DNA from 2 places in the Robertmurraya mangrovi genome. Region 2 is predicted to be linked to the other one. Evidence: riboswitches for the same ligand, from Rfam matches in the RefSeq annotation. Region 2 holds a riboswitch; the other holds the start of a gene.
What was found. Region 2 has a riboswitch for cobalamin ahead of SM124_RS21105 (ABC transporter substrate-binding protein). Riboswitches for the same ligand answer to the same signal wherever they lie in the genome.
Positions count from the first base shown of each region.

Region 1: it holds a riboswitch for cobalamin, as region 2 does, so the genes downstream of both, SM124_RS14640 (acyl-CoA thioesterase) here and SM124_RS21105 (ABC transporter substrate-binding protein) in region 2, are expected to answer to the same signal.

Region 1 is NZ_JAXOFX010000009.1:132,064-142,517, reverse strand. It holds gene SM124_RS14665 (SDR family NAD(P)-dependent oxidoreductase) at 1-123, opposite strand, end outside; gene SM124_RS14660 (NAD(P)-dependent alcohol dehydrogenase) at 543-1,496, shown strand; gene SM124_RS14655 (hypothetical protein) at 2,144-2,446, shown strand; gene SM124_RS14650 (hypothetical protein) at 2,581-2,727, shown strand; gene SM124_RS14645 (DUF2200 domain-containing protein) at 2,836-3,186, shown strand; cobalamin riboswitch at 3,346-3,522, shown strand; gene SM124_RS14640 (acyl-CoA thioesterase) at 3,699-4,178, shown strand; gene SM124_RS14635 (ribonucleoside-diphosphate reductase subunit alpha) at 4,183-6,456, shown strand; gene SM124_RS14630 (ribonucleotide-diphosphate reductase subunit beta) at 6,473-7,522, shown strand; gene SM124_RS14625 (flavodoxin domain-containing protein) at 7,503-7,964, shown strand; gene SM124_RS14620 (DUF3231 family protein) at 8,094-8,459, shown strand; gene SM124_RS14615 (DUF3231 family protein) at 8,466-9,092, shown strand; gene SM124_RS14610 (YjcZ family sporulation protein) at 9,669-9,779, opposite strand; gene SM124_RS14605 (AraC family transcriptional regulator) at 10,226-10,454, opposite strand, start outside.
Region 2 is NZ_JAXOFX010000021.1:50,946-61,399, reverse strand. It holds gene SM124_RS21135 (cobyric acid synthase) at 1-469, opposite strand, end outside; gene SM124_RS21130 (bifunctional adenosylcobinamide kinase/adenosylcobinamide-phosphate guanylyltransferase) at 466-1,041, opposite strand; gene cobD (threonine-phosphate decarboxylase CobD) at 1,020-2,102, opposite strand; gene cbiB (adenosylcobinamide-phosphate synthase CbiB) at 2,059-3,042, opposite strand; gene SM124_RS21115 (heme ABC transporter ATP-binding protein) at 3,039-4,511, opposite strand; gene SM124_RS21110 (FecCD family ABC transporter permease) at 4,512-5,576, opposite strand; gene SM124_RS21105 (ABC transporter substrate-binding protein) at 5,542-6,501, opposite strand; cobalamin riboswitch at 6,687-6,897, opposite strand; gene sfsA (DNA/RNA nuclease SfsA) at 7,002-7,742, opposite strand; gene SM124_RS21095 (hypothetical protein) at 7,804-8,580, opposite strand; gene mgtE (magnesium transporter) at 8,984-10,342, shown strand.

The DNA of each region.
Region 1 (10,454 bases), on a different contig from region 2:
TTCTTGAAGTTTTTCTTCATTTCGAGCGATTACCACTAGGTTATACCCATCATTAGCAAATAATTTAACAAATTCTAAACCTAAACCACTAGATGCTCCTGTTACAACAGCTGTTTTTTTTATATAAAAAACCTACCTTTATGTTTATATATTTTATAAAACGATTAAATGTTTAAATGTTTAAATGTTTAAACATATAATATAAACATACTGATCAATTGTCAATTATTTTAATTATTGAGTGAAGAGGGTTCGTTTATACAAAAGCTAGTTGTTTCTTTTACTTAGTGGTTGAAAGAGAAATTTTCTAGGAGGGAGATGATCTTTTTAATTGAATTCTTCCCCGTAAATATTTTATATTTTCAGAGCGGTATAAAAGCTAATAAGAAGAATATATAAAATTAAACATATTATCATCTAGTGACTAGTATTAGATTAAATACAACTACATAATTCCTAGCTGTTTGTTTAGATGCGCTTCACCTTTTTCTATAGGTAGTTTTTCTATACAAAGAAAATAGATTGTTTACGGAGGTATGCGGGTGAAAGCAGCAGTTTATCGTACTTATGGTCCCCCTGAAGTTATGGGTATAAAGGAAGTCGAACAGCCCTCCATCATAGAACAAGATAGGGTGTTGATTCGTGTACACAGTGCATCCGTCAATACATTAGACTATTTGTATCGAAAGGGCTATTTACCAACAAGGGTGGGTAATGGACTAACAAAACCCAAAAATTCCATACTAGGCATTGATGTTGCGGGTACTATTGAGGCTGTCGGTGAAAATGTTCGTAAATTTAAGGTGGGTGATCACGTTTTTGGTAGTTGCTTCGGATCTCATTCTGAATATGTGTCTCCACGTGAGAATTTCTTAAGTCATATGCCGAAAAACTTAACTTTTGAGGAGGCAGCCGCTATACCGTGTGCTGCTCAAACGGCGTTACAAGCATTGAGAGATGTTGCAAAGGTAAAAGAAGGACAAAAAGTCTTAATATACGGGGCATCTGGTGGAGTAGGGCATTTTGCTGTTCAACTTGCCAATTATTTTGGGGCTGAGGTAACGGCTGTTTGTAGTACATCCAATCTTGGTTGGGTTAAGAAGCTTGGGGCACATGATGTGATTGATTATACGAAGGAAGACTTCACGGATAATGGAAATAAGTACGATATCATTCTGGATGCCGTTGGTAAGCGAACCTTTTTCAGTTGTTTAAACTCTCTAAGTGAGAAAGGAGTTTATATTACCGAACACTTATTTTACCCTAAATACCACCCAGCTCAATTGTTGATAGGTTCATTAATTAAGCGCAAAAAAGCAAAGATCCATTTTACGGAGCCAAACGATGGAGATTTGGATTTCTTAAGTGGTCTTGTAGAGGAAGAAAAATTAAAACCTGTTATTGAGAAATGTTTTCCTTTGGAACAGATTGTTGAGGCACACCGACACATAGAAAGCGGACGTACAAAGGGGAAGATTGTTATTAGAGTTCAATAGGGTATTTGTATTTATTAGGTGACGGATTGATGGAGTGATATCCTCTTGAATGAACAGGTCATTTTAGTAAATTGGTTTGTGAATACAAGTAGCATGAGTTGCGGGTCAAATGTTGATCTGCAACTTTTTTTCTTATTCGACTAACAAACCAGTTTGGTTCATTCAGGGTTGTATTATTATGGTAGAATTTATTTTAGGAGCGGTACTTTGTTTTAACGCTTAAGTAAGGTAGGGAGTGAGAAAGAGTTGATTAAAGATTAATAAATGGATTCGCATAATCTTAGCAAGTGTGTTGTTATTCATATATATAATTTATTTATTTCAATTTGATCTTCAAGAGATTTACTTACTTCCTTTAACGATAATTAGTATTTTGGGAATTGTCATTGCATTAATAGTCACTTATTTTACAAGTAAATGGGTACAGTTCATTTTTAATATTTTACCAATGTTTTTCCTAACGTTATATACACTTGCTTATTCCATTACAGGAATGATTAGATACTCGAATTTAATTATAATCGTATTGATAATCACTTATATAATCCGTATTGTTATAGTAGGATGGACTAAAGAGAATAAGTCAATTTAAACTAAATACAACGAGCAGAAGGTTTAAAACTATTTTCAATAGGGGGGTTTTTGATTTGAGGGTATTACTAGAGCTGGCTCGTATTATTTTGATATTTTTATTTCTTGGTAGTATTTTAGCCTATGTATTGGGAACGTTATACTCAGAATTTGATATAAATATGGAGCAATATGGATGGACTGCTAGTCTTGGGATTTATTTATTCCTTTTTGTGCTTTACAGAAATCGATGGCAGTTTTCTGGTTGGTATAAAGGTAAAGGAAAGGAAAAACTCCCTAAAAAACTTTCTAGAATGCTAAACATTTGTTCCGTAGTATTAATTCTTTCTCCACCAATATTAAATAGCATACTTAAATAGTGGGTACTTTATTGGTTTATAGGCGCTGTTTAATTTAAGAGACATTGTTAATGTGAGACCTTGCGTTTTGATTTTTTCCAAGGAAAACAATGTTATTATTGATTTACATATTAGAGGTGGGGGAGGGTTCATTAGTGGTCAGGTTTGTTGATGACTTAGCAGGAGCTATCTATGATATTATTAAATTTATCATACAATCTGTAGGTTATTTACTTGCAGGGGGTATTATTGTTGCCATTCCTATGTATTTAATCGTTTGGTTGTTCGGTTTGTTTCAGTAATTATACTCAAAAGGAAAACGAGAATAAAGCTAATCATTAATTGCCACTCATTGAACTTCACCATAATTCTAACTATAATACAGAAAAGTATATTAAGGAGAATAGATCATGTCCAAACATAAGATATATACGATGAGTTTCGCAAGTGTCTATCCCCACTATATTACAAAGGCGGAGAAAAAAGGACGTACGAAAATAGAAGTGGATGAAATCATCCGTTGGTTGACAGGATATAGCCAGGAAGAGTTAGAAACGCTATTGGAAAAAAAGACAGACTTTGAGACTTTCTTTGCGGAAGCTCCCGAACTCAATCCTTCGCGTGTTTTGATTAAAGGAGTCATTTGCGGTGTCCGAATAGAAGACATTGAAGAGGCTACTATGCGAGAAATTCGCTATTTGGATAAGCTGATTGACGAGTTAGCAAAAGGAAAAGCGATGGAGAAGATATTGCGGAAATGATAATTTTAAACGATGATTTAAAATGTAAAATTCGGGAAGAATCTCTTGCTCAGCCATTTTCTAATGGTTGGGCATAAAATATTTGCTGTTGCCAAATGAGGAAATCTATACTAGACTATCAATATATTGTATTGTATTTTTAAAGACAACTACATATTGTGTATTGCCAGTAAAAATGGTGTTATTAATACTTAATAGGGAATCTGGTCAAAATCCAGAACTGTCCCCGCAACTGTAAATGCTGACGAAATAAGTACATCCACTGTCATATGATGGGAAGGACTTATAGTAGGGTGAAGCATAAGTCAGGAGACCTGCCATTTTTATATCGTATTATCTTCTTCGGGAGTTGGGAAGGTAGAATGAGGGTGTATTAATGGTGGGCAAATGAAACGACTGTTTTTTCCTACGTTAATATAATCATGTAATTCTACTGATAAATCCATTACTCAAGAAGTAATGGATTTTTTGTGTTTCAAATAAATGTTAAATAGTAGGAAAGAAGGAATGTTATGAACAAATTATCAACGAATGTCTCACGAACCATTCAAACAAAGCTGGTATTACCCCCTGATACCAATCACATGGGAACGATTTTTGGAGGGACGGTTTTATCTTATATAGATGAAATAGCTGCCATAGCAGCCATGAAACATAGCAAAAAAGTAGTTGTAACAGCTTCTATCGATACGGTCAATTTTCTAAGTTCTGCAAAAGTAGGAGATATTTTAACTCTAGAAGGTTTTGTCATCTCTACAGGGAGAACTTCTATGGAGGTTTTTGTAAAAGTAGAGTGTGAAAAATATGAATCGGGTGAAAGAACATTAACGACTACTTCCATTTTGACCATGGTCGCTATAAATGAAGAGGGGAAGCCAGTGCCTGTACCAGGAGTTGAACCGGAAACGGAAGAAGAAAAAAAGTTCTTGTTACATGCGAAACAAAGAAGAGAGAGAAGACTGAAAATAGCCAATCCAGTAGAGGAGTTTTAAATAGATGAAAACACAAATGTTGAATCAGATTGAAACAATCATTCAAGAGGTCACTCAAATTTATCATTTAGACACTAGTAACTTATTAAAAAGAATTTCAGGTTTAGATGAAGAAAGTCAAAGAGAAGAAGCGCTTCATTTTGCCTTAAACAAAGTGTCTATAGATGAACCCAATTGGACATTTTTAGCTGCACAAATGTACTTATATAAATTGTACCAAGATGTGGCTAGAGTAAGGGGATATGATGTGAATCAGAAGTATGGTTCCTTTTATTTACTAATCAGTCAATTAGTAGAGTTAGGAATTTATAATGAAGATTTACTGCACTCGTACTCAAAGGAAGAAATAGACGAATTAGGCAGCCTTATTGATCCTGAAAAAGACTATTTATTTCAATATATTGGACTATTTTTATTAGCAGATCGATATCTCGCGAAGGATTTTGATGGGAATATTTATGAATTACCACAAGAACGTTTTATGATTATTGCTATGTTCCTAATGAAGAATGAAGTGAAAGAAAAGCGGCTTTCCTATATTAAAGAGGCCTATTGGGCACTAAGTAATTTACATATGACGGTTGCCACACCTACTCTAGCCAATGCAGGAAAACGAGTGGGACAGCTTTCATCCTGTTTTATTGATACGGTAGATGACTCCCTAGACAGTATCTACTTGAATAACTGGGATGTTGCAAGACTTAGCAAGGATGGCGGCGGTTTAGGTGTGTATTATGGTAAGGTCCGTGCTCTAGGATCAGATATTAAAAAATATAAAGGCAATTCTTCTGGAATCGTACCTTGGATTCGTCAAATCAATAACACGGCTGTAAGTGTGGATCAATTAGGGCAACGACAAGGGGCCATCGCTGTTTATTTAGATGTTTTTCACAAGGATATCATGAACGGATTTTTAGACTTAAAAACCAATAATGGGGATGAGAGAAGAAAAGCACACGATATATTTACTGGTGTTGCAATACCTGATTTATTTATGGAAGCATTAGGAGAGACAGATGAATCTGGTAGAAGTATTGGCGAGTGGCATACGTTTTGCCCCTATGAAGTGAAACAAATCATGGGCTGGAAAGATGAAAATGGAAATTCACTGGGCTTGGAAGATTTTTATGATGAAAGTGATGAAAAATATTTCACTCAGAAGTATTGGGAAGCCGTTTCTCATCCTCTCCTTCCAGGAAAAACCTATCGAGCAATGGATATTATGGCACGAATCATGGTTTCCCAATTAGAAACAGGTACCCCTTATATGTTTTACCGTGATGAAGTAAACCGGAAGAATCCGAATAAACATGTGTTAGGTAAAGGACGTACCGCGATTTTCTGTAGTAACCTTTGTACAGAAATTACTCAAAATATGTCAGCAACCACCATTATAAAAGAATATCAGGATGAAGAGGGAAACATCGTAATCGTTCGTAAACCTGGGGACTTCGTTGTTTGTAATCTCTCATCTATTAACCTAGCAAGTGCATTTAGGGCCAATGTGTTACCAAGATTAATACCTATTCAAATGAGGATGCTTGATAATGTAATAGACTTGAACACTCTTTCGGTTGGACAAGCGGAGGCGACGAATAAAAAATATCGAGCGGTGGGTCTAGGTACCTTTGGTTGGCATCATCTATTAGCATTAGAGGGCATTCATTGGGAATCGGAAGAGGCTATTAAATTTGCTGATGAATTATACGAGGATATTGCCTTTTATACGATTCATTCGTCCATGGAACTGGCTAAGGAAAAGGGAGCATATCCATCCTTCAGAGGTTCCCAGTGGCAAACGGGTGAATATTTTGGGCAAAAGAACTATACGTCTGAACGCTGGGAGAAATTACAGAAGGACGTTTCTGAACACGGGGTTAGAAATGGTTGGATGATGGCGATTGCACCGAACTCATCTACAGCTAAGATCGGAGGTTCTACGGATGGAATTGATCCACTTTATGCGGTGGAATATGCAGAGGAGAAGAAGAATTTTAAATTTAAAGTTACGGCACCTGACCTAAACCATCATACTTACGATTATTACAGAAAAACGAGGCATTTTTTAGATCAGCATTGGAGCATCAAGCAAAATGCTGCCCGTCAAAGACATATTGACCAAGGAATTAGTTTTAATTTGTATGTTCGACATGATATCAAAGCTAAGGAACTATTAAGCTTACATCTAGTAGCTTGGAAACAGGGCTTAAAAACCACTTACTATGTTAGAAGTACGTCTCAGGGTGAACTAAATGAATGCGAAGCTTGTCATAGTTAATTAGGGGGAATCCAACATGCTTACTCAAAATGAACCGATAAAGAAAGTTAAATTATTAAACCCAGAGCATCCAAACAAATCAACAGGTATTATTAATGGAAAGTCCTCTGGTTTATTAAACTGGAATGATATTGCTTATCCACAAATGTATGATTTGTACCAAACTTTATTATCAAACTTCTGGATAGCCAAAGAAATTAATATGCAAGATGATATTAAACAATGGGGTCATCTAAGTGATGAGGAACAAAATGCCTTTTTAAAAATTAATACACAGCTAGCTTGTTTAGATAGCTTACAAACTCCCACCATGAGTCAAGTCATGGATTATGTAACGGATTCGAGTTTTAAAGCCATTTTTGCCGTCATCTCTCAACAGGAAGCCGTTCACAATGAATCCTATTCGTACATTTTAAGTTCATTGATTCCGTTACAAGAACAAAACGCTAGATTTAATGAAGCAAAGACGGACCCAATCATTATGAAAAGGAATCAACTAATATTAGATGCCTATGAACAATTCAGGGAAAATCCAACTCCACGAACCTTATTAGCTCTAGCGATAAACTCTATCAATTTAGAAGGAATCTATTTTTATGCGGGGTTTGCTTTTTTCTATCATTTAGCGAGGCAACAAAAAATGTTAAAAACCAGTACGATGATTAGCTATATTCAACGAGATGAAATGCAGCATGCTTATTTTATGTCCCAATTTATTCGAATTTTATTAACGGAAAATCCTTCTCTTCACACAAAAGAGAATATTGATTATATTTACCATTCCATTGAGCAAGCAACCCAGCTCGAAAAAGAATGGGCTGATCATATTTTCGAAAATATTAGTGGGATCGATTTGCCAGAGTTTAAAGGGTATTTGGAGTACCTAGCCAATAAGCGTCTTAGACAGCTTGGCCTTGAGAACCTTTACGAGGAAAGAAAGAATCCGATGCCTTGGATTCAAGTATTTAGTGATGAGATGATTAATGATACAAAGTCAGACTTTTTTGAACAAAAGTCTAGAACCTATACAAAGGTAACAGAATCCAATGGATTTGACGAGTTATAAAAAGAAGGTTGTTATTGTTTATGCTTCTGTTACAGGGAATACCGAAGAATTAGCCAACTATATTTATCACTCGTTTCAAATGCATCCTTTTGAAACGGTCATTTACAAGATTGAACAATTTCCCCTAAGTATCTTGAGTGATGTTGATGTAATGATCATTGGTACTTATACATGGGGGAACGGAGAGATCCCAAAGGAAATGCGCAAACTATACCGGGCATTAGAAGCCTTAAATAACAAATCACTGATAACAGCTGTCTTTGGGACTGGCGATAGTTTTTATCCCATTTATTGTGGAGCAGTTGATCAGTTTCGAGATATGTTATATGTACAGACAAATCTAGCAGCTACTTTAAAAGTGGAGTTAGTTCCTCAACAACAAGATTTCAAGCGGTGTAAAAGCTTAGTGGAAGTGATCTATAACAAGGTATTGTCGGAATAGAATTATCCATTTTTCGTAAATGGAAATGAAAAACAAATTTTAAATTGATAGTTAAATTTGAGAAAAACTTCTTATTAAGTATCTTTTTATGGGGATAATATCTACAGGAATATAACTGGAGGTATTATTATGGAAGCTCATCATATTCGTTTAACTTCATCTGAATTAGGTGGTTTGTGGGCAAATTATATAGCAGATTCTATGTTTGTATGCGTATATAAGTATTATTTAGCTAAAGTTGAAGATGAGGAAATCAAACAGATCTTAGAGCATGCCTTAGATTTATCTCAACAGCATGTACAAGTGGTTACAAAAATATTTAAGGAAGAAAAACATGCTATCCCTCTGGGGTTTACTGAAAACGATGTAAATGTAGATGCTCCAAGGCTATTTTCTGATGAATTCTTTTTAATCTATACTAAACATATGACGAAAGGGGCTTTAGTTACATACGGTGCCATTTTGCCACATACCTTTCGAAATGACATTAGGTAACACTTTATGTCTTGTATCTCTTCAACAATGGAATTATTTAATGAAACAACAGACCTACTTCTTAAAAAAGGAATAGAAGTTCGGTCTCCATATATTCCCTATCTCCAAGAAGTGGATATGGTTGAAAAACAACATTTTTTAGCGGGTTGGTGGGGTGAACAACGACCGCTGACAGCAGCAGAAATCACTCACTTGTTTTCTAATATTCAAACAAACCATATGGGTACAGCAGTTATAACTGGTTTCGCTCAAGTTGCGAAATCTAAGGATGTCCGAGATTATTTCAAAAGGGGAAAAGAAATTTCAAAAGAACAAATAGAAGTATTCAGTAAATCCTTACATGAAGATGACCTTCCTGCACCTGTAACCTGGGATGCACAAGTTCAGGACACAACGGAATCTCCTTTTTCCGATAAATTAATGTTGTTTCAAATATCCTTGATGACTGCTGCTGGTATGGGTAACTACGGAACGGCAATTTCTGCTAGTCCAAGACGTGATATAGCTGCTGTTTATGTTCGATTACAAGGTGAGATTGGACTCTACGCAGAGGACGGCTTAAATCTTTTAATTAAGCATGCGTGGTTGGAAAGACCACCTCATGCAGCTGATAGAGATCAGTTAATGAAATAAAAGACTTAGTTTAATCAGCATGGGATGGAAGAATAATCTATATCGATTAAGTCAGCAATGTTTTTTGCTGGCTTTTTGTTTGGGGTGGTAGATTGGGTAACTTAGAATAAATAAATTAGGCCAGATAAAATCCTGACCTAAAGAGGCTGTTTAATTGAGTAGTTATTTCTGCAATTGTTAACATTTATTTTAATTACTAACCCTAAGATAATGTAATACACAAAGGAGTAGATATATTTCCATCTTATATAATGAACCAAATTTAAAGCATGCTTAACGGTTCGCCAATAAAAGCATATGTAAAGCCATTATAACTAAAGCTATCATATATTTTTTCCATGAATTAAAGTATTGATATAAAAGCATATAAGCAATACCAACCATAAAAACATCAAAGGGTAAAGCTTTTGGTGTTAGTGGGATAAATTGGAAATTCGAACATTAGAATGTTTAGTTCCACAGAGGGTAAGTATGACGATGCATGACAGAATAGGAAAAGAAAGCACTGGCGCTCGTACTTTCTTTATAGGAGGTTGATAAGGATGGTTGAATTCGCTAAGAGTTTGGGTTTTGGAATTAGTATCCTCCACCCATAAACGTAGCTCCAATGATAATTAATAGGATAAATAGAACAACAATCAAAGCAAAATTATTACCCATTCCCCCACCTTGCGTTTGATATGACATAAAATTCACCTCCTCTTATTAGGACTAGTAACATGTTATGTACAAAGGACAAATTCTGAATGGACAAAATTACTATGAAATAAAAATGATAAAAAAGCACAAAAGTTCCTTAAAGGGTTTGGTAGATTGACTAAAAGATAAAGGGTTCGTTTATCGATAAGGTAATTCAGCATTTTTAGTTATTGTACTAACGGAGAAGGAAACGAAACGTTCAGTGGGGCTTAGTCGTAGAAATAAAAATAATAAACTATTATTTTTTGCGTTGGGGGATTGTAGCACTTGTTGCGCCTTTAGCAGCTTACCTAGTATGGTTCAGTAAAGGGAAGGGTTGGATGGCCGCATTTTTTGCTGCATTACCGATTGGTTTATTGCTTTCACAATCGGAACATCACAAATATAAGGATGGTTCACTGTGCTTCATCATGCAACATTGAACCATCCCTTTTTTATGCTTTTACCGTCTGTTTTTTAACCGGAATATAGATATCCATTACTTTATCTTCAGATTGATGGCATCTTTCATCATATAACTCAAAATCTAAGACCCCAGCATGTTCATAACCGGAATTTGGGAACCATTCTGTAAAGATATAATTCCATGTAGACTGAATGGAGGCTGAAAATGTTGGATCATCTGACTTTGGTGTTGTAAATACGGCATATTCCATTTCCGGA
Region 2 (10,454 bases):
CAGCTATTTCTGCCACTTTCATATTCACAAGCTCTTTATCTTTTAAATTGATTTCTACTGGACTACCGGCACCTTCGATAATGACGACATCAAATTCTTTTTGTAGTTCTGTTAAGGCAGACTGAATCACTGCAAGTCCCTTTTCGTAAAAAGTTTCACGATATCCTACTCCAGACAATACTTGCTCCGCTTTTCCTAAATAAACTACTTCGGACTGTAAATTCGATCTTGGTTTCAAGAGAATTGGATTCATCCAAACGGTCGCTTCTATTTTAGCCGCCTCTGCTTGAATTCCTTGAGCTCTTCCAATCTCTTTTCCATCAAGGGTTACGTAAGAATTATTGGACATGTTTTGAGACTTAAATGGTGTAACTTTATACCCTTCATTAACAAAGAGTCGGCATAAGGCAGTGACAATAAAACTTTTTCCCACATCCGATGCCGTTCCTTGTATCATAACCCCCTTCATCTTCTCTCCCCCTTCATTAAGATTGGAATACCCGACTCAATTAAATAAGCTTGATCCGCGTTAGTTACTAGTTGCTGATGTAACCGTCCAATTAAACGACCATAGATAAAAACGAGATCATTATTAAGCAATCCTTCATGTAATAATTCATTGCTTACAACAATAAGTGTGTGACACTTCTCCCTCAATTGATCAATACCCGTTAAAATCCAGTCTTGTACTTCTAATTGAAACTTCTCATCCCAATCCTGATGACGAGTAAAAAATTCATTATTTAATAGGGTTGTTAAGCAATCCAACAAGATGATGTCTTTATTCGAAAATTTAGGCGCAAGGTTTCCAACATTATGGGACTGTTCCCATGTATTCCAGTCTAATTCGCTATTTGTTCTTTCTTGTTGATGTCTAACGATTCTTTTTGCCATCTCCGAATCAGAGTTTACTCCTGTAGCTATATAATGTAGAGACCCCTCGGTTCTGATTGATTCCATTTCCGCTAGCCTTTCTGCAAAACTACTTTTTCCACTTCTTACACCGCCCGTAACAAAGACTAGTCTAGATGTATTCGCCACTCTTGAAGCACCTCCATGAGCTGGTCATTTTCTTCCGTACTCTTAATGGCAAAACGTAACCAACTTCCTTCTAATCCAGGAAAATTAAAGGTGTGTCTTGGAATGATTCCTTTTTGAAGTAAAAAAGTAAATAGTTGAAATGAATCTTCTGTCTTTGCATCACGTAATAAATAAAAATTCACCTGTGATGGAGACACAATAAAATTTTCTTTTTCAAAAAAAGAAAATAACCTCTTCCTCTCTCGTTGAATGTAATTCTGTGTATTAATGATAAATGCCTCATCCTCTAAGCATGCTTCCCCAGCTAGCATAGCAATGGTGTTTACACTCCAGTGGGATTGATAAGTAGTGATTTGTTCAACTACACTCTCTGTAGCCATCACATAACCAAGTCTTAATCCTGGTATGGAAAACATTTTAGTCATTGAACGCAAGATGATTAAGTTTGAATATTGCTTAATCAAACTAGTAATTGATTTGTAATCTACTAAAAAATCATAGAAAGCTTCATCTAAAATCAGTTGGCAATCGTTTTTGTCACATAGTTTAAGGATATCTATAATCTGGCTCTTTGAATAAACAACACCTGTTGGATTATTGGGGTTACATAAGAACATTGCATCAGCTGTCCTTAATTCCTCTTTTAACAACTCTAAATCAACCATCCAGTCCTGTTGATGGTTCACCTGAAGATAACGGACTTCACAACCATTGGCCTTACAAGCTTTTTCATACTCAGAAAAAGTCGGTTGAATAATAAGAACTCTCTTCCCAGTTAACATTCTAGCTATAAGTGTAATTATCTCTGCCCCTCCATTACCGATAAGAACTTGAGTGGATAGAAGGTTTTCTTTCTCAGCAATATTTTCTTTTAGCCTAGTAGAATATGGGTCAGGATAAACATTAATTTTATGTATAAATTCATTCCACTGTTTTGTTAATGATTCCGGTGGCCCCAAAGGGTTAATATTGGCGCTAAAGTCGATATACCTTTTGGGTAAGGGAAGACCCATGGCTTCAAATAAATACTGAGGATTCGATCCATGAGATGGCCATTTCAAACAAAACCCCTCCAATCCATAAAGTGAATAAAAATAGTAAAACGGTTCGAGTTAATATTTGATTTGTTTTTAAAATATGATCCTTAGCTAACGGCACAATAGGATCTCCCATCTTGGCTCTGTTGGATATTACTCCTTTGTAATAGTTAATTCCTCCGAGCTGAATACCTAATATAGCAGCAACTGCCGCCTCTCCCCAACCACTATTCGGACTTGGATGCCTTTTAGCATCACGAAATAAAAGAGTCCACACAGCTCTGTAATTTGATTGCTCAGGCCTCGTACTAAGAAGCATTAGTACACCCGTGATTCGACTAGGAATCCAATTGACTACATCGTCGAGTTTGGCTGATGCCCATCCAAATTCTCGGTATCGTTCGCTCATATTTCCAACCATTGAATCACATGTATTGATTGATCGATAGACCATGGCAAGTGGTGCTCCACCAATCAATGCCCAAAATAACGGAGCTGTGACACCATCGCTTGTATTTTCGGCTACTGTCTCTACCGTCCCTCTAACAACCTCTTTCTCATCAAGCTTTTCCGTATCTCTTCCGACAATATAGGAAAGCTTCAATCTTGCTTCCTTCATATCACCCTTTTTCAATGGATGATAAACTTCTAGGGCAGCCTCCTTCAAGCTCTTTTGAGCAATGGTAGTAGCAATGATTAATCCTTCTACTAAAACTCCTAGAACAGGATGAATAGAATAAAAAGCTGCTGTAATGGCAGTAACCACTAGAAAAACGGTCACTAAAACAAAAAGGAGCATAAGAACTCCTTTAAACTTTTTTGAGTAACCGCTATTTAGTTTCTTTTCTAGCTTTGAAATTAGAGAACCGATCCACCTAACCGGATGGGGCCATGTTGGTGGATCACCTATAATGGAGTCTATGATATAAGCCACGCTAATCGCTAATAAGTGATACGTAATCATTCTTGAATCCTCTTTACATATTTTCCAATTGCCTCTGTTGTACATTCATACACACCTTTACTAATTAATTTCCCTAAAGGTGTGATGGTTCCTGCAAATTCTAAGCTTTTTCCACTTTGTGTAGCCGCAATTAGGATACTGTCCGTAGATGTCCCTGTTGCTAATGTACCGGTCATCCGGTCTATTACCATTTGGTCTTGGAGAGATTTCACTTTTGCTTCTGTGGCCGTCATAATCCCTTGTATAAAAGCTTCCTCTGTAATATTTCCATTGATAAATACCCATGTATTAATGGTCCCTGGAACCATTTCAAATGAATGAGAATCACTTTTAGAAGCATCAACAGCATTCCCTACTCCCGCTGTCACAACCACAAATACTGAAAAATCTTTTTCTGTATATAAACGATACGATACATCTTCCAGTCGAACGGCTGTCATCATTCCTACTGACTCGTTAGGATCAAATCCATGAGATCTTATATACTCAGCCATTTCTTTTCGATGATCGCTACAATCATAATTTTTGTCCACATGACGGTTAATAAAAGTTTCGTACCAACCCATCCCAGCACCAACTACTCCTGAAGACATCGTTCTTAAAGGGACTGATGACTGTAATACAATGTGGTCCTTACTAAGGCTAAGCATGTTGGGGTTGATTATAGGATCTTTTTTCTCGAGCTCATTCTGCCATTCTGGAAGAAGAACCATTTGCGGAACAGGTACTTTAGGATGTGGATGCTTTTTGATTTCAGTTTGATAAACTTCTTTAATTCGTTCTTCTTTCAATACTTCATTAGGGGTACCACGTTTATTAATGGCCCCTTCATTTAGTAAAAGTAATTGGTCACAATAAAGCCCTGCCAAATTCAAATCGTGAAATATGGATATGACCGTTAAACTACGTTCGTTTGTCCATTTCTTTAATAAATCTAGTAATTCCTTTTGATAAGATAAATCTAAATGATTCGTTGGTTCATCTAGCAATAAGATTTCAGGCTCTTGGGCTAAAGCTTGCGCAAGATAGACTCTTTGTCTCTCGCCTCCAGACAGCTGCTGAATATCACGATGGGAAAAATCGGCTACACCCGTTTGTACCATCACCTGCTGGACGATTCTCTCATCCTCTTTTGACCATCCTTGAAACCAGCCATCTAGATGGGCATATCGACCAAGTGAGACCGTTTCTTTTACTGTATAAGAAAAGGCTTGAGAAGAATGCTGTGGCAAAACGGCTACCATTTTAGCTAGTTGTTTTGGTGTAAATTTAGATAGCAATTGACCATTTACCGATATGCTACCTTCTTGAATAGGAAGAATTCCGCTAATCATTTTCAATAAAGTGGTTTTCCCGCTCCCGTTTGGTCCTAGGATACCGAAGAGTTCTCCTTTTCCTACTTCAAATGATATATTCCGTAGTATGGACTCTCCTGTATAACCTCCACACACTTGTTGAACATTCAGCATCTACGAACCACTTCTTTCTGCTCGTTTTCTTTGTAATAAAATCATTGCAAAAACAGGGGCACCTATTAGAGCAGTAATGACTCCTATCGGAAGCTCGGTCGGCGCAATGATGGTTCTCGATACAAGGTCTGCTAATATAAGAAAGGCACTTCCCGTTAGTATCGATAACGGGAGTAGATGCTTATGATCCGGTCCCCAAAGTAAACGAGAAAGGTGAGGAATAACTAGGCCAACAAAACCAATCGTTCCAGAAACTGCAACGGCAGCACCGGTTAAAATAGAACCTGCCGTTAGTATAATCATTTTTCTTCTCTGAACGTTTACTCCTAAATGGTGTGCCCTCTCTTCTCCAAATGACATCGCATTTAGCTCTCTGCCATTTAACATTAAGATAAAAGATCCTAAAATAAAGAAAGGCAAAATAATTTTAATGTATGCCCACCCACGCATGGACACACTTCCTAATAGCCAGTTAATAATTTGTCTTAATTCATCACCAGTTAACGCAATCATTAGAGAGATAAGTGCACCTAAAAACGAACTAAATATAATTCCTGTTAATATAATCGTTTCCACCCTCATGGAACGCTCAATTTTTTGCGCAAATGTCAGTACAACAAAAATAGTAAGAAATGAAAATAATATACTTAATAATGGTAAGGTAAAGGAACCGACAAATGGGATAGAAATTTGAAAAAACAGTGTTAAGACGGCACCTACAGAGGCGCCTGATGAAACCCCTAATGTGTAGGGGTCTGCAAGTGGATTCCTTAATAGACCTTGAAAGGCCGCCCCCGCTATTGCGAGAGCCGCCCCTACAAGACCCGCTAATATAACACGGGGCAAACGTATGTTCATCACTATATTTGTGTGCATTTGATCAATCTGATTAACAGATATAAACGGAAACACTTTTGATCCTATTATTTGTACAATACTAAGTATTGGAACAGATACCGTCCCAATTGATATTCCTAGAAGCATAGCAAAACAAAGAAACGCTCCCGCAACGAAGTAAGCAATAAGCTTTTTATTTAAATACTTCTGGGTAAACTGCCTTTGCAATTGCCTCTACTCCTTCTACAAGTCTTGGACCTGAGCGACTTGTCATGTCAGAATCTACATCAAAAATTTGTTTTTCTTTTACAGCTGTTACATTTCCCCAACCCTCACGACTCAATACTTGACCAACTGGATCCTCGGAGTAATAACCATAAGTTGTAAGAACGACATCCGGGTTGCGCTCAATCATAGCTTCTTGGTCAATTTTTACCCAACCTTCAAGGTCACTAGCTGCATTTTCTGCGCCTACCATCGTTAGCATTTCATCCATAAACGTATTTTTTCCTGGAGTGTAAATATCCGGAGCTGGAGAAACTTCTACAAAAACGACTTTCTTTTCTTTAATGGAAGCAGCTTTTGTTTTGATTTCATCTATCTTTGCTTTCATATTAGCAACAATTTTCTCCGCTTCTTCTTTCTCACCAGTTACTGTGCCAATTACTTGGATCGTTTCATACACTTCATCAAAGTTTGCAGCATTTTGTACAACAAAGACTGTAATTCCAGCATCTCTTAATTGCTGAAGTCCTTCTGTAGAATTATGTGCGCTTGAAGCATGTGCTAATACTAAATCAGGATTTAAGGAAATAATTTTTTCTAAATTAAATTCCATTCCACCAATTTTCTCTTTTGTTGTTGCTTCTTCAGGATAATTATCGAAATCGGAGACTCCTACAATTTCTTTATTTAAGCCTAGGGCAAAAGCAATTTCGGTATTACTTGGGATTAATGATACAATCTTTTCTGGTTTAGCCTCTATCACTACATCATTGTCTAGAGCATCTTTAATCGTAACTGGAAATTCAGCCTCTACCTTTTCTTCTGTAGCTGGCTTACTCTCTTCTTTAATTTCTTTAGTTTCCCCACAGCCAGCTAGAACTCCTAGCGAAAGTAACACTAAAAATAAAACTGAGTAAAACTTTTTCATTTTAATAGCCTCCTAGTATTTGCCTATGAAAATAGGCTTTTGCGGTTGGTGATGTTTTTTAGTTGGTTAAGCTTTATGACAACAAAAAAACATCCCCTACATGGAGATGTTGGTGTTGTATGGGAAGACCTATTATTAATTAAATTCAAAGTCTGGCCATACACCTTCCTATCCTCGTAGGTTTTTTGGTGCAGCAAAATTAGGCAGGTCTCCTGACTCATGATCATTGCTTGCTGAACCTTCCCATACAATTTCGTACAGTGGATAATCAGCTTACTCCCATTTACAGTGGCGGGACCGTGTTGGATTTACACCAACTTCCCTTTTAAGTCTTCATAAACATTCATTTTTCATATCAAAAAACGAATGGAAGACACCTAACTTTAAAACGTATATGAAGTTTTTATATCACTATGAAAGATTATACACCATTCACTCGTGCCAATTGCAACCATTTTCTGATAAATTTCTACAATTTTCTTCAATTTATGTATACTTTATTAAACAAATTGTTCTTCAGGATAGACCTCCAGTTTATTACCTAAGCCAATACCATCCAAAGATAAAAAACAAGAACGCCCGATCATTTTCACTCCACTCTTATAGGCATTAGCAAATGCTTCAGCAAATAAGGGGTCAATGTGAGAGGCGGTTGTAACTTGGTCTAAATCCTCTCTTTGAGCGACAAAGAGAATCGCTGTTTCATATAAATTTCCATGTGCAATCTCGGATAATTCTTTTACGTGTTTCGTCCCTCTAGCGGTTACAGCATCAGGAAATCTTCCCACCCTATCATCAGCCAAAGTCACACTCTTTACTTCAAGCAATAATTCCCTTCCTACGTTGTTTTCCAAAAGGAAATCCCATCTTGAAACTCCTAATTTATATTCTGACTTCTTATAGTTCCATCCGTTCAGTTCCTCGATGGCATTTTGCTTAAGTGCTCGTTCAATTAATCGATTCGGATAAGTTGTATTAATGGAGACGAATCCACCCGGTATTAACGGGTTTTCACAGAGAACCGCCGTCCATCTTGTCTTGCGTTTTGGATTATCATTTTCTAGTAGCCAAACAACAGTTCCCGGTTGTAATAGCTCTTTTAGTCGACCTGGGTCAGCCAAATGTACGATTACTTGTTCATTCCCTTCTTCTAAAACACAATGAAGAATAAACCGATTCGGCCTCTCTAGAAAAATGGACTTTTTTAAAGGTTTAGGAAAAAGTATTTTAATCTGTTCCACTATTCATCACACCTTGTTTTTGAGGATAAATATAAGAAGCTTGGCCATAAACAGCCAAGCCTTAATTGGAGTAGGATCTCCACTCACGTAACTTTTTATCAAAGACTAATTTGATATCACACTTGCCTTTTACCACTTTTTCATACTCATCATACATATCATCCATGTTATTATAGTCACCTATTACCCAAATAGGAATTTCTATTTTAGCACGATTTTGAGTCATATCTTGCAGAGAGATGACCATACCTTCTTTCATTAATGATCGCATATTTAAAAGAAAGTCCATTGGGAGAGAAGGGAAAATCCGCTTTTTCTTTAATCCAAAAAGATTCTTTTCTACCTTTTTTTCTGATAGCTTATCTGCGACTACATCCCCAACCATTCGGTAGAAATCTGTCATGTTGCGGTAGTATACTTTATTCCACCAACCATCGTCATGAGCAAGATAGACAAATCGATTTCTAAGATGGTTATAAAAAGGCTGTTTTAAATGATCCTTAATATGCCCTAAGTACAAAATTTCTGCCAACTCTTGTCCAGGTAGTTCATCAAGCCCTTCTACTTCTTCAAAATCAATCCAACAAAAGTCTCCGTATCCATAGACATCGTCTTGAATTAACTTTTTAAATCTTTCATTAGGTACATACTCTAACAAGGTATGCATATTAAAATCCCCATCATCAAATTGATGTTTCAGTAATAATACATGATTCATCAAATCAGAGAGAGATCTAGCAAATTCCGCAAACTCAATCCCATATGACATAACATATTGGTCTTTTTCATTAAGATGAATATAAATGATTTCCCGGACTAAATGGTTGTTTCTTTTCAACTGACTAAACCCCCGTACAAAATTAGCGATGTTTGGTTTCAAATAGACTAGGCTTTAAACACATTAAACTGACTTGTAGCAATTCATTTTTCATCACGTACATAAGCCCAGAATAATATTAATTTATATTATCAGAAAGTAAGGAAGAAATCTTATTTTATGTAAAATATTCATGAGCCATTCATGGCACCTCTATATATAGACGAACATATACTATTAATAGTTTCAAAATCTATTAACTCGAATATAATTGGAAAACTTTTTTTATGTTAAACAGATAAATTTTACATAACATCCATTTCAATTAGTCAATATTTTTCTTATAATTAACATGCCTTTAAAATGATAAGATATGTTTCATGCACGTTATCAATCAGGTTTCCTGTGAAAGGAGTGTGGCTACATGATTAAAAATATGACAGAAGATCAAATCACACTTTATATTATCAAAGCCTTGAAAGAGAATAGACATAAGGAATTTGAAGCCATGATTGACGAGCTTCAACCTTATGATATAGCAAAAATTTATGAGGAATTACCTCTTAAACATAAAAAACGTTTTTTATTATATTTGAATATTGATTCTCTTGCTGACCTCATGCAAGAACTAACCAAGGAAGATCAACTTGATGTCTTAAATAAACTGGGGATTGAAAAATCAGCAAAAGTATTAGATGAAATGGACAATGATGACTTAGCCTCTTTACTTGATGATTTATCGCCTGAAAAAATCACCATTCTTCTATCAAAAATGAAGAAAGAAGAGTCGGATATTGTTCAAGACATCATGAACTATCCTGCTGAAACGGCCGGTCGATTAATGACCAATCGTTTCGTATGGATTCGAGATTACTATTCTACAAGAGAAGCGGTAGCTAAACTAAAAACCTTTGCTGATTTTGCTGAAACCATTAATTACTTGTATGTTGTTGATCAAAACCGCCAACTTGTTGGGGTTGTTTCATACCGCGATCTTTTAATGGCTGAACCAACTGAACTCATCCGCAATATTATGTATGAGCGTGTTATTTCCGCTCACGTTGAAACAGACCAGGAGGAAGTGGCTCGTCTTATCGAGAGGTATGACTTCTTAGCGATTCCTGTTGTTGATGAGGATAAGACTTTAGTCGGTATTATCACAGTCGATGATGTGATTGACATCGTGATTAAGGAAGCAAACGAAGATATTGAAAAGTTATCCGCTTCTGGTAAATCCATTGATTTCGACACACCTGCCTTTGTAGCAGCATATCGGCGGCTACCATGGCTCATTCTTCTTCTATTTATTGGACTAATTTCAGGAAGTATTATCAGTGGATATGAAGAAACGCTTGAAAAGGTAGTTGCACTTGCCTTTTTTATGCCGATGATTGCAGGCATGACAGGTAATACTGGAACACAATCATTAGCTGTTGTTGTCCGTGGATTAGTTTCTAACGATATTGATAAAAATGTCGTGAGTCGTCTCGTATTACGAGAAACTGGAGTGGGAATTTTAATTGGATTAACATGTGGAGTGCTAATCTCTATCATCGCATACGTTTGGCGAGGAGATCCGATATTAGGACTAGTCGTCGGTGCATCTCTATTATTAACTTTAATCATTGGGACTCTTGCTGGTACAGTGATCCCTTTAATTTTATACCGATTCAATATTGACCCTGCCATTGCTTCCGGTCCGCTTATCACAACATTAAACGATATCTTTTCATTAGTAACTTATTTTGGTATTGCAACTATGTTCATTCAATATTTAATGTGATTGTCTAAGGTTGGCTTTCGTATAAGTCAACCTTTTTCCTTTTCCTTTAATGAAACTAAACATAATTTTGATTCGTCTCTTATATGTATATCTAGTGTGTAATCGTTTGAGT